Desulfovibrio desulfuricans: one gene and its partners. The protein of the gene in region 1 interacts with the protein of each later gene in a pairwise test. Links are inferred from orthologs where the notes say so. Each region holds a gene or a part of one and is shown on either strand. Other genes may lie near its edges. The genes, in order: secA, NE637_RS08495 and secG.

Region 1 (4,113 bases):
TATTCCATGTAAGCTGGCGTGATGGGCGCACGTTTTGCGAAAAGGTAAGCACCTGGAGCACAGGGCATCGCCTTTCGCTGGATATCAAAACGCTCACGACCATGCTCATGGGCTACAAGCGCCCCACCTATCTGTACAATAATGACCGCATCGACATGGACTATCATCTGCTGAAAACGCTGGAGACGCTGATCCCGCCGGACAAGCCGTATTTTTCGGATTATTTCTGATTTTCGGGATCAGGCTTCGCGGGTTGACACATCTGTGGGCAGATGGCAGTTGTACGCCGTTCCGTGGATGCATTGTTCTGTTCTTTTGGGTTTCCGCAGGCCGTGCCTTTTTATCCGAGCCCACGCAAAGGAGTATTGGATATGGCATGGTTTGCATTGAGTTTGGCAGTGGTTACCGAGATTTTGTGGGCGCTCAGCCTCAAGTGGGCTTCTTCGTTGGGCAACTGGCAGGCTGCGGCAGTGCCCATTGCGCTGAGCTTTGTGAATATGGGCCTGCTGGCGCTGGCCATGCGCGGGCTCCCGGCGGGTATGACCTATGCCCTCTGGACAGGTGCTGGCACGGTGGGCGTGGTCCTGGGCGGGGCGCTTTTTTTCGGCGACAAGGTTTCGCTGCCCCAGCTGTTTTTCATTGCCCTGATTATCATTGGCAGCGTCGGGACAAAGTTTTTTTCATCCCAGGCATAGGACGTCTTGTCTGCCGCGCCGCGTGATCGGCGCGCGCGAGTATAGTTGCAGCATACGCACAGAGCATGGAACATAAAAAGGCGGGGTTGTCCCCGCCTTTTGTATTTCTAGGTATCGCGCTTGTGGCGCAATATAAACAGTTATTTATCCTGCCCGCAGCACTTTTTGTACTTTTTGCCGCTGCCGCAGGGGCAAAGGTCGTTGCGGCCAATACGCGGCGCGGCCTTGGCGGGCTTCTTGGGGTCTTCCGAAATGCTGCCGCCGCTGGAGTAAGAAAGCTGCGAGCTGCTTTCCTTATGACGGTATTCCCGCGACACGGGAGAATGCTGCGGCTCTTCGATCGGCGCTTCCACCTCCTGCTGTTCCGGCTCGGCGGCGATAGGCTCAATCTGCACCCGGATACGCGTAAGGGCGCGGAACACGCTCTCTCGAATCTGGAACAGCATGGCCTGGAACATTTCAAAGCCTTCGCGCTTGTACTCCAGCTTGGGATCGCGCTGACCGTAGCCGCGCAGACCTATGCCGTCGCGCAGGGCGTCCATGTTGCGCAAATGTTCTTTCCAGCAGCGGTCAAGCTCTTCCAGCAGGAAGTAACGAAGGATGTCGGCATAGGTGGGGCCGGTTTCTGCCTTGAGCTTGTCAAGAATGCCCTGTGCCATAACCTCGGTTTCTTCGCGCTCGGGCAGGCGCGCGCCTTCTTCAAGCACCCTGTCAAGGTTGAAAACCTCGCGCAGACGCGCCAGAGCTGCGGCGCGGGCTTCGTCCTGGCTGTCCACAGGCAGGGATGCCAGCGGGCTGTACACGTCGTCCAGCACATCGCTCATGAATTCCTGCAAAACAGGCTCAAGGTCTTCTTCAACCATGAGCTCGCGGCGCAGGGTGTAGATAACTTCGCGCTGCTGGTTCATGACGTTGTCATAATCGAGCAGTGTTTTGCGTATTTCAAAGTGGTGGGCTTCCACACGTTTTTGAGCGCCTTCCACAGCGCGGGTAACCATGGCGTTCTCAATGGCCTCGCCATCGCGCAGACCCAGCTTTTCCATGAGGCCCTTGATGCGGTCAGAGCCAAAGAGACGCATGAGGTCGTCTTCCAGCGAAAGGTAGAAGCGCGAAGAGCCGGGGTCGCCCTGACGGCCCGAGCGGCCACGCAGCTGGTTGTCGATGCGGCGGCTTTCGTGGCGTTCTGTGCCGAGAATGTGCAGGCCGCCCAGATCCACAACGCCTTCGCCCAGCATGATGTCCGTGCCGCGGCCAGCCATGTTGGTGGCAATGGTGACGCGGCCTTTCTGGCCTGCCAGCGCCACGATTTCGGCTTCTTTTTCATGCTGCTTGGCATTGAGCACGCTGTGCGGAATACCGAGCTTGCTCAGTCGATGCGAAAGCATTTCGGACGTTTCAATGGAAATTGTGCCCACAAGCACGGGCTGCTCTTTTTTGTGCAATTCGGCAATGGCTTCAACAATGGCGTCAAACTTTTCCTGCCGCGACCGGTAGATAAGGTCAGGATAATCCTTGCGAACCATGGGCCTGTTGGGCGGAATGGAGATAACCTCGAGGCTGTAGATCTGATGGAATTCCACAGCTTCGGTATCCGCAGTACCCGTCATGCCCGAAAGTTTGTCGTACAGGCGGAAGTAGTTCTGGAAGGTGATGGAGGCAAGGGTCTGGTTTTCAGCGGCAATGGTGACGTGTTCCTTGGCTTCCAGAGCCTGATGCAGGCCATCCGAATAGCGGCGGCCAGCCATAAGGCGGCCAGTGAATTCGTCAACAATAATCACCTGATCTTCTTGAACAATATAATCCACATCGCGCTTGAAAATCTGATGCGCCTTGAGCGACTGCATCACATGGTGCTGGGCCGTAATGTTTGCGGGATCAAAAAGGTTGTCCAGCTTGAGCAGTTCCTCACACCGGGCTACGCCTTCATCGGTGAGCATGGCGGTGCGGGCCTTTTCGTCAACCGTGTAGTGCTCAGGGGTGAGCTGACGGACAATGTCGTCCACAGTGCGGTACATGCCCACCGATTCATCAGATGCGCCGGAAATGATGAGCGGCGTTCTGGCTTCGTCGATGAGGATGGAGTCCACTTCGTCCACAATGGCAAAATTGTGCCCGCGTTGCACCAGCTGGTTGGCGTAGAACTTCATGTTGTCGCGCAGATAGTCAAAGCCGAATTCATTATTGGTGCCGTAGGTGATATCCTTGGCGTATTCGGCTTTGCGCTCTTCGTCATCAAGGCCATGCACAATAACGCCCGTGCTCAGGCCGAGGAATTCATACAACTGGCCCATCCAGGCCGAGTCGCGCTTGGCGAGGTAGTCGTTGACCGTGACCACATGCACGCCCTTGCCTGACAGGGCGTTGAGCACCACGGGCAGGGTAGCTACAAGGGTTTTGCCTTCACCGGTCTTCATTTCGGCAATCTTGCCCTTGTGCAGCACCATGCCGCCGATGAGCTGCACGTCATAGTGACGCATACCCAGTCTGCGGCTTGAGGCCTCGCGCACCAGAGCAAAAACTTCGGGCAGCAGAGCTTCCAGAGTTCTGGTGCCGTCCTGCACTTCCTGACGGTATTGCGCTATGCGTACAGGAAAATCGGCATCGGCCAGTTGCTGCATTTCAGGCTCGAACGCATTGATGCGCTGCACCATGGGGCGGAGCTTGCGCAAGTAGCGGTCGTTGGTGCTGCCGAAGATTTTTTTGAAAAGAAAACCAAACATGAAGTCTCCTTACTAGAGCATTTTCACTTTGAAATGCTCGCTTACCGACTAAGTATATCTACTGTCTCGTCCGTAACGGAAAAGCAACCGTGGCGAGGATTTTTCAGTATCCGCGCTGTGCAGACAAACATTTTCGGTCTGATCTGTCTAGCACAATGGCCAGTCGCTTGCGCAGCGCAAACACCAATGTTGGGTGCGCTGCGGAATGTGCTGAATGCGCAGTGTCTTACCCCAAGGGGACAATACACGGCATCCCTTAAAAATAAGACATAACATTGAGGTTGGCAATGTGACGATCCAAAAATATTATTGGTCAAAGAACAGGTGGGGAGGTGCAAGTGCGCCTATAACCGTGCCAGCAGACAACCTCGCAGAATCACTTTTTTGCGCGCTCCAAGCCTTGAAGGGCAAGTTGCATGCCGGGCTTGAGGGCAAGGGCCAACTGAAAAAACTGTACCGACCTGTCACGGTCGCCTGACTGAAGAAAGACCGCTCCAAAGTTACAGGCGATGGAAGCGCTGCTCTTGACCATTTCCGGATCCAGATCCAGAGCTTTTACCAGATTTGCCTTGGCCTGGATAAAATCCGCGCCTTCGGCAAAGGCCATGCCTACATTATAATAGAGCGTTGGATCGTCAGGGGCGATTTTGATGGCGCGCTTGTATTCAGTGATGGCGTCCTGCCAGCGGCCCTGCCTG
Region 2 (3,687 bases), on another replicon or contig:
AAGAGGCCAACGGATTGCTGCACAAAGAACAGTGCAACAGCCGGGAGAACTGACATAGACTCCGTGCAGCCATCACAGTTGCCTAAAAAGCCGTGACAATACGCCAACGCTTCGTAGCCCTGCAGGTCGCAACCGGGTTGGTGAGGCAGAAATAAAATTCCAGCCCCAAGGGGGAGAGTAGGGGGAACCCGCAAGCGGCTCCCGTACACATTGAGACAAACCAGTGAAACAAAATTATCGCAACTCTGGAGTGGCTGTCAGTGTACGCTTAAAGAAATACCCACAACATGAGATAAGTCAAGGAGTTTAATTATCAGGTATGCGTGTTTTTGGCCGCTTATGGGGCTGAAATGTCCGTTTGTCAGGCAAGCCTGCGTGTAAAATTAATAAGATATGAAAGAATAATATCTGATAATAGAATAATAAAAATATGCGGTTTCAAAAAAACCGTGCAGACCAGAAAGGCCGAAGCGGGTTTCAATCGCTCCGGCCTCATATGCTTCTGAATTTTCAACCAAATCCGTCAGCATTGCTGCTGGCGGCAAAAGATATATTCGCCAGCCCTAACGCGCCAGCAGCACCCAGGCAGGCCCTTTGGCGTCCAGATGGCTTGCCACATAGTTGGCGCGCTGGTCGCCGCCGCAAAAGATATCTATGCGGTTACGCTTGATGGCCCCGCCCACGTCCTGTGCAAAGCCGATGCCGCGCAGGGGCATCTTGCCCTTGGTTTCATCCGGTATATTGACGCCGTAGGCCACAATGGAGCCGAGCGGGATAAACCCGCGATCCGTTGCAAGCGTCAGCCAGTCGTCCACCTGATAGCCCATGGCCCCGGTGGGGCCACGCATGCCGTATTTAAAGAAGACATAGCTCGGGTTATCATTGAGAATTTCGCGCACGCGGTCGGGATTGTTTTTGAACCACTCGCGCTGTTCAAAAATATCACCGCGCCTGAGCAGGCCTTTTTCGCGCATGATGCGCCCAGAGCTTTTGTATTTGTGCCCGTTCTGGCCCGCGTAGTTGACATAGGCCTGAGTGCCATCGTCAAAAATCAGGCGACCAGAACCCTGAATTTCAAGAAAAAATACGTCAACGGGGTCTGCGGCCCAGGCCAGTTCCAGCCCCTTGCCCGCGAGCACCTGCTTTTCTTCGATGGTGCGGCGGTCATAGTACTGCCCACGCTTGGCAACGACCTTGTTCAGATCCGGGGGCAGGCCATAGATGGCCTGGGTGTACCCCGGTTTGCGTGTGCGGCTGGCGGGGACGGCAGGCTCGTAGTAACCAGAATAGTTGATGCCGCCCGTCACTTCCGCCCAGCGGAAGTTTGCCAGCAGCAGTTCCGGTTCCTTGTCCAGCCGGGGCAAAAGTTCCTGCAAACGTTCAAGCGTACGCGACAGATCGCCCCACGTCACGGTCAGGCCGGGGCGTTGCACTGCGAGGGCGTCCTTGGGCTTGCTGTTGACGTAACGCAGCGACTTACGCACACTGGGGGCCATATCCTTCCAGCTTGTCAGATCCTGACTGGCAGGAATAAGATTGCTCACAAAAAATTCCGGGCTTTCAAACCCTACCGGCGGCAAGGTTCTTTCCACCACTGGCGGCGGGGCCTGCTTGGCGCAGGCAAACAAAGCCATTGTAACCGCCAGCAGTAGCAACAGGCGCAACATGCCGCCTGCACGGTTTGCAAATCCGCTGCAACAACGCCCGGAAAACGCGTAACAAGGAGCCGTTTCGTGCATGACCAATTTCCCACCCCTGATATTTGGATGCCGCACCGCGTGTCGTATGGAGAAACAGACACGATGGGCGTGCTTTATTATGCGGAATATCTGCATCTTTTCGAGCGGGCACGCAGCGAATACATTCGCCGTTGCGGCATGAGCTATGCGGAAGTTGAAAAGAAAGGCCTTATCCTGCCTGTGCGCGAGGCCCAGTGCCGTTACCGCTCATCCGCCCGCTATGATGATCTTGTACTTGTGCGCGCTGGCATAGCCGAATGGGCGCGCGCATCCCTGCGCTTTGTATATGAGATACGGAACGAGGACAAGACGAGACTTCTGGCCACGGGCATGACCCAGCACGCGCTGGTCAATCACGAAGGTCGCCCCGTTCCTGTGCCGGACTGGTTCCGTAATCTCACCTTTACGGAGTAACCGCCAGCTCTCTCCCCTGCCTGCGATGATGCCGCGTTATTCCACCGCATTTATGCCAGCGTGATCTGCCGCCGCAAAACCACATGCGGCGGCAGAAAAATATTTTGTCCAGGGCCTTAACGGTGCCTGCTCCCGGTGGGTCCGGGATTGGCTCGCAACTGCTTGCGCGCGGCACGGGCATCCTCCAGCCGCCGCAGCCTTTCGAGACGGCCCTCCTCCTCGTCATGCCGCACCACAGGCGGTCGCTTCTGCCGCACAGGTCGCGCGCTGCTGAAACGCCGCGCAAGATGCGGCAATTCAGGGGGCACATCGGCTGCGGGATCCCCAAGGGGGCAATACGGGGCGCTTGTGCTCTCACCTCCGCCAAGATGCATGGCCAGCCTGGCGCTGAGCGCGCGCATGAGCGGTACAAGGTCTGTATATTCCTCATTCAGGCCCAAACCGTTCAGGTGCCACCGCCCATGCCCATGGACCACCTTGCGCACCCCTTTAAGCTCCCGCTCGCGCATGTTCAGACTGATGCGCACCTCGCCCTCGGGCAAGTGCAGCACAAGGGCCTCGCCCCGCGCTTCGCCCTGCCCCTGGGCGAGAGACTCAAGCCGCATGCCGGGCGGATTGCCCGCCAGCCGCAAAAGGTCTTCCAGTCCGGCGCGGGCTACGCGCAGGTGTTCGCTGGAAGCCATATTTTTTTGATCTTCCTGAATTTTTTCTTCCATCTGGCGAATGCGCTCAAGGCATTGGGCGCGCTCATCCTCTAGCGTGGTCAAACCACGCTTCATCAGGCGCACGCAAAAAACCACAGCCGCCAAAAAAACCGCACCAGCGCCGGCCCATTCCCATAGCGCCATGGTCGCTCCCTCCGCCTGCTCCAATATATATCCGACCAACTGTCACAGCGGCGGCCTCTGCTGTCAAGCGTTAAGCCTTACATTAAAAGTCGCGGCCTCTTTCCTTTTTTGCGACAAGCCTGTAACGTGGGAACCAATAGCAGATGGAAGACTTGTTCCTTTCCCTAGTTTCGTTCACCAGGCCGCCAAGGGCGCGCCATATCGCTTACGAAGGGAGAAAACCATGCCTACTCCACTGGAAATGCAACGCACCTTCGCCATCGTCGGAACCGGCGGTTGCGGCAAAACATCCCTGGCAGAGATGCTTCTCTATAAGGCCGGGGCGGTGAATCGCCTGGGGGCTGTAGAAGACGGCACCACATGCCTTGACTACGAACCCGAAGAAACCCGCCGACGCGGCTCCGTTCAACCCTCCTGCGCCACATATCTCTGGAATAAAAACCGCCATTTCCTTCTGGATATCCCCGGTGACGGCAACTTTACAGGCGACATGGAATGCCTGCTCAAAGGCGTGGACAGCGTTGTTTTTGTGCTGGACGCCGTGGACGGCGTGCGCCCCCTTGCCAAAAAATTCTGGAATCTGGTCCGCGCAGCCGGATTGCCCTCCATTATAGTGGTCAACAAGGTTGACCGCGACCGCGCCGATTTTCAGATGGCCCTGGACGGGCTCTCCGGCCTGAACGTCA
Region 3 (3,631 bases), on another replicon or contig:
CATAATCGACCAGCATGTGCTGATCCGGGTCACGCACGGCGGTGGCAGCCAGCGAGGCGGGCATGCGGCCTTCATACAGCGCCACAAAGGCGTTGAAATTGTCCGGCCCCGGCGGGGAAACGCCGAGCGCCAAAATGCGCCCCTCGTGGTTCCAGTCGTTTCTAAACAGCTCCTGCGCCTTGTGCTCGCTTGATTGCCCGGCGGGCAGCCGCCCGAAGGACGAAAATCCCCAGCCAAGGCCAGGGCGGTGCGTCAGCAGGGCGCGGCCAAGGCGGTCGCGCACAAGCAGGCCCACTGCCCGGTGGCGCAGGTTCTGCCTCAGTATGTCCTCGCCGCGCATGATGCACAGTGGTACATTGTTGTGATCCACAACCTCCTGCAAGTCAGGAGAGTTGCCTAATGAAGGATAAAGGCTGATTTTCATGAATGCTTCCACAGTGCGGGACGAACGCCTTCAGATGCTTGGGCCGCAGCATGCCGCCGCTATGTACGAGATTGAGCGCCAGTGTTTTCCTCTGCCCTGGTCAGAAGAGCAGTGCGCTGCCGCCTTTGGGCAAAAGGCTTTTTCGGCACTGGGAATGTTTCGGCATGAGGCGCTGATTGGCTATATATCAGTATATCACACGCTGGATGAACTGGAAATACTCAATCTTGCAGTTTTGCCGGATGAGCGCCGCAGAGGCCACGGACGGCGTATATTGGGCGTGGTCTTGCGCCTTGCGCGTAAAATGGCTATAAACAAAATCTTGCTTGAAGTCAGAGTGGGCAACAGGCCCGCTATTTGTCTGTATGAGAGTTGCGGCTTCAAGCGAGAGGGCGTGCGCAAAAAGTATTATACCGATACTGGCGAAGACGCGCTCATTTATCTTTGTTCCATCTGATCCTTGAGGACGCCATGCAAAAAATATTTGCCGCCAACTGGAAGATGTATAAAACCCGCGCACAGGCTGCCCAAAGCGCAAGCGATCTGGCCAAAGGCCTCGGGCATATGCCTGCGGGGCAGGATGTGGTTGTTTTTGCGCCCTTTACGTCCATAAGCTGCGTGGCGGACGCCTTTAAAGGCGTGGCGGCGCTTTCGGCGGGCGGGCAGAACTGCTATCCCGCAGAAGAAGGGGCTTTTACTGGCGAAACTTCGCCCGCCATGCTGCTTGATGCTGGCGCAAGCTGGGTGCTGACCGGGCATTCCGAGCGGCGGCACATCATGGGCGAGGACGATGCCCTGGTGGCCCGCAAAACAATTTTTGCCCTTGAGCACGGCCTCAAGGTGCTGTTCTGCATTGGCGAAACCCTTGACGAGCGCGAAGCTGGCAAGCTGAACGCCGTGCTTGAGCGCCAGCTTGCCGCTGTTTTTTCGGCCATGCCCGAGGGCCTTCGCGGCGCTGCTCTTGTGGGCAAGCTTGCCATTGGCTACGAGCCTGTGTGGGCCATTGGCACAGGCAAGGTTGCCGGGCCGGAAGAAGTGCTCGATGCCCACGCGGTCACACGGGCCTTGCTGAAAAAACTTGTGGGTGAAACCGCAGACAAGCTGCCCATCCTTTATGGCGGCAGCGTTAAGCCAAACAATGCCGCAGGGCTTATGGCCCTTGACAATGTGGATGGCCTTCTGGTAGGTGGAGCGTCTTTAGAAGCGCAAAGCTTCTTACAAATTATCGGGGCCTAACCCCACTTCGGGCGCGCCATCGGGCAGTGGCCGGACGGCGAGGAGGAATTCGTGCAGACTCTCATTCTTACGCTGCATATCATTGTGTGCGTGTTGCTGGTTATTCTTGTGCTGCTTCAGGCGGGCAAGGAAGGCATGGGCGTGATTTTTGGCGGTGGCAACAGCTCTGTGTTCGGCAGCGGCGGCGCAGGCGGCATTCTTGCCAAACTGACTGCCCTGATGGCCGTGATTTTTGTTATCACGTCGCTCAGCTACACCCTCGTGACAAGCTCGCGTCCTTCCAATCAGTCTACGATTCTTGACGTGAAGATTGAAGAGCCTGCTGCTCCCAGGCCCGCCGCCCCGGCTGTTACGCCCGGAGCGGAAGCGACCCCGGCTCCTGTGGTTCCCGCTGCTCCTGCCGAGCAGAAGGCCCCGGCGCCTGCGGCTCAATAAGCGCAGCACCTGTTTTACTGCTAAAGCCGCGGCCTGTGCTGCGGCTTTTTTTATTCGCATACCTTATGAGTGGAGCCGTTATGTCTGACGCAGACGCCTTTGGGGCAAATCCGTTCCGCGCGCTCAACGCAAAAAAATTTCCCGAAAAGCAAAAAAACGGCAGCAATGAGCGCAAACCTACGCACCACGGGCAAGGCAAGGGCAAACGCGTGATAGCGTCTGCTGGCACTACGCTGGTTGCTGAAGTTTCGGATGAAGACTGCGATCTGTTTTTGAACGCCGTGAGCAGCGTGACCCCTGCCAAAAACAACCACAAATCTGCAAATCCGGGTTTTTCGCTGGAAGAACGAGGTGCCTTGACCAGCATGGCCGATGCCCTGGCCGAAGAGTGCGGCAAGGGTAAAAAAAATAGGGCCAAGGGCACAACGCCGGAGGCTGGCAAACCCGTGGGGGCATCTCCGGGAGCGGCCCAGACGCCGAGCGCCCATGCGTCACCTGGCACGGCGTCATCTGGCAAGGCGGCTCCTGCCAGCGCCGCATCTGGCCCCGTTCAGCATGAGGACGATGACGAAGCTGCGGCCTTTCTTGCCGCCATGGGCACGGTAAGCCCCCTCACTGGCGGCGGGCGTGATGTTGCCCCGGCTCCTGCCCCGGCAACGCCACCGCCTCACGGCGAGCTGAGCCTTCAGGATTTCATGGATGGCAAGCTGGAGTTTGCGCTGACGTTCTCTGACGAATACCTCGAGGGCCATGTGGTTGGCCTTGATCAGATGATTTTGAACAAGCTCCGCGCTGGCGGCCTCAGCCCGGAGGCCCATCTTGACCTGCACGGCCTCAATGCGATGCAGGCATTTGAAGCTCTGCGCGGTTTTTTTAAGGGAAGCTGGTACAAGGGCCTGCGCACGGTGCTGGTGGTGCCGGGCCGTGGGCGCAATTCGCCTGACGGCATGGGCGTTCTGCGCGAAAAGCTGCAAAGCTGGCTGACGCAGGATCCCTTCAAGCGGGTGGTGCTGGCCTTCTGCACAGCCCAGCCGCACGATGGAGGCCCGGGCAGCGTCTATGTGCTGCTGCGCAAGTATCGCAAAAAAGGCCGTATTTACTGGGAAAGAATGCCTGCGGATTCTGACCTGTACTAGGGCAGGTCATGGGAAGTTTTATTTTTGTGGTAGAAACGGGCTTGCAGATTTAATGCAAAAAAAATGGCCGGGATGTTCCCGGCCATTGTGCTTTTTGTGGGGTCAGGTGAATGTCCCTTGCCGCCGATATCAGCCTGCCTTGCGTGGATTGGCGGACAGCCTGTCCAGCAGGCAGTCGTAATAGGGATCATCCTGCTCAATCTGCATGGGCCGCTGAAAGCGCATTTTGGCCCGCGTGACCATAAAGCGCACCCTTTGCATCTGGCGCACTCGTTCCTGCTCGTCCTCGCACTGCTCCAGCAGATCAACAAGCCTGTTCAGTTCCTTGCGCTCCTCAAGCTCCGGCGGCAGGCAGCCAGCATTGCGCAGTATCTTGTAGGCCATGCGCATATCTTCCGGC

Evidence for each region.
Region 2: the proteins of secA (region 1) and NE637_RS08495 interact in binary tests that used the Escherichia coli proteins (3 or more experiments, as listed by UniProt). The link is inferred for Desulfovibrio desulfuricans from one-to-one orthologs.
Region 3: the proteins of secA (region 1) and secG interact in binary tests that used the Escherichia coli proteins (3 or more experiments, as listed by UniProt). The link is inferred for Desulfovibrio desulfuricans from one-to-one orthologs.

Annotation. Positions count from the first base shown.
Region 1 is NZ_JANFYZ010000006.1:180,928-185,040, forward strand. Bases 626-3,793 are described here. They hold secA (preprotein translocase subunit SecA), read right to left. Parts: upstream 3,416-3,793; coding sequence 836-3,415; downstream 626-835. Other genes in these bases: NE637_RS09560 (DMT family transporter), read left to right, coding at 626-695; NE637_RS09570 (tetratricopeptide repeat protein), read right to left, coding at 3,792-3,793. Outside these bases: NE637_RS09555 (GNAT family N-acetyltransferase), read left to right, coding at 1-230; more of NE637_RS09560, read left to right, coding at 372-625; more of NE637_RS09570, read right to left, coding at 3,794-4,113. UniProt on the Escherichia coli protein: Required for protein export, interacts with the SecYEG preprotein conducting channel.
Region 2 is NZ_JANFYZ010000005.1:233,236-236,922, forward strand. The notes cover bases 718-3,459. They hold NE637_RS08495 (acyl-CoA thioesterase), read left to right. Parts: upstream 718-1,766; coding sequence 1,767-2,153; downstream 2,154-3,459. Other genes in these bases: NE637_RS08490 (MltA domain-containing protein), read right to left, coding at 718-1,667; NE637_RS08500 (hypothetical protein), read right to left, coding at 2,270-3,001; NE637_RS08505 (elongation factor G), read left to right, coding at 3,225-3,459. Also shown: more of NE637_RS08490, read right to left, coding at 564-717; more of NE637_RS08505, read left to right, coding at 3,460-3,687.
Region 3 is NZ_JANFYZ010000001.1:408,527-412,157, reverse strand. The notes cover bases 718-3,403. They hold secG (preprotein translocase subunit SecG), read left to right. Parts: upstream 718-1,711; coding sequence 1,712-2,095; downstream 2,096-3,403. Other genes in these bases: NE637_RS01680 (DnaJ family domain-containing protein), read right to left, coding at 3,361-3,403; NE637_RS01685 (Smr/MutS family protein), read left to right, coding at 2,176-3,231; tpiA (triose-phosphate isomerase), read left to right, coding at 896-1,660; rimI (ribosomal protein S18-alanine N-acetyltransferase), read left to right, coding at 718-881. In the rest of the region: NE637_RS01705 (NUDIX hydrolase), read right to left, coding at 1-424; more of rimI, read left to right, coding at 423-717; more of NE637_RS01680, read right to left, coding at 3,404-3,631. UniProt on the Escherichia coli protein: Subunit of the protein translocation channel SecYEG. Overexpression of some hybrid proteins has been thought to jam the protein secretion apparatus resulting in cell death; while this may be true it also results in FtsH-mediated degradation of SecY.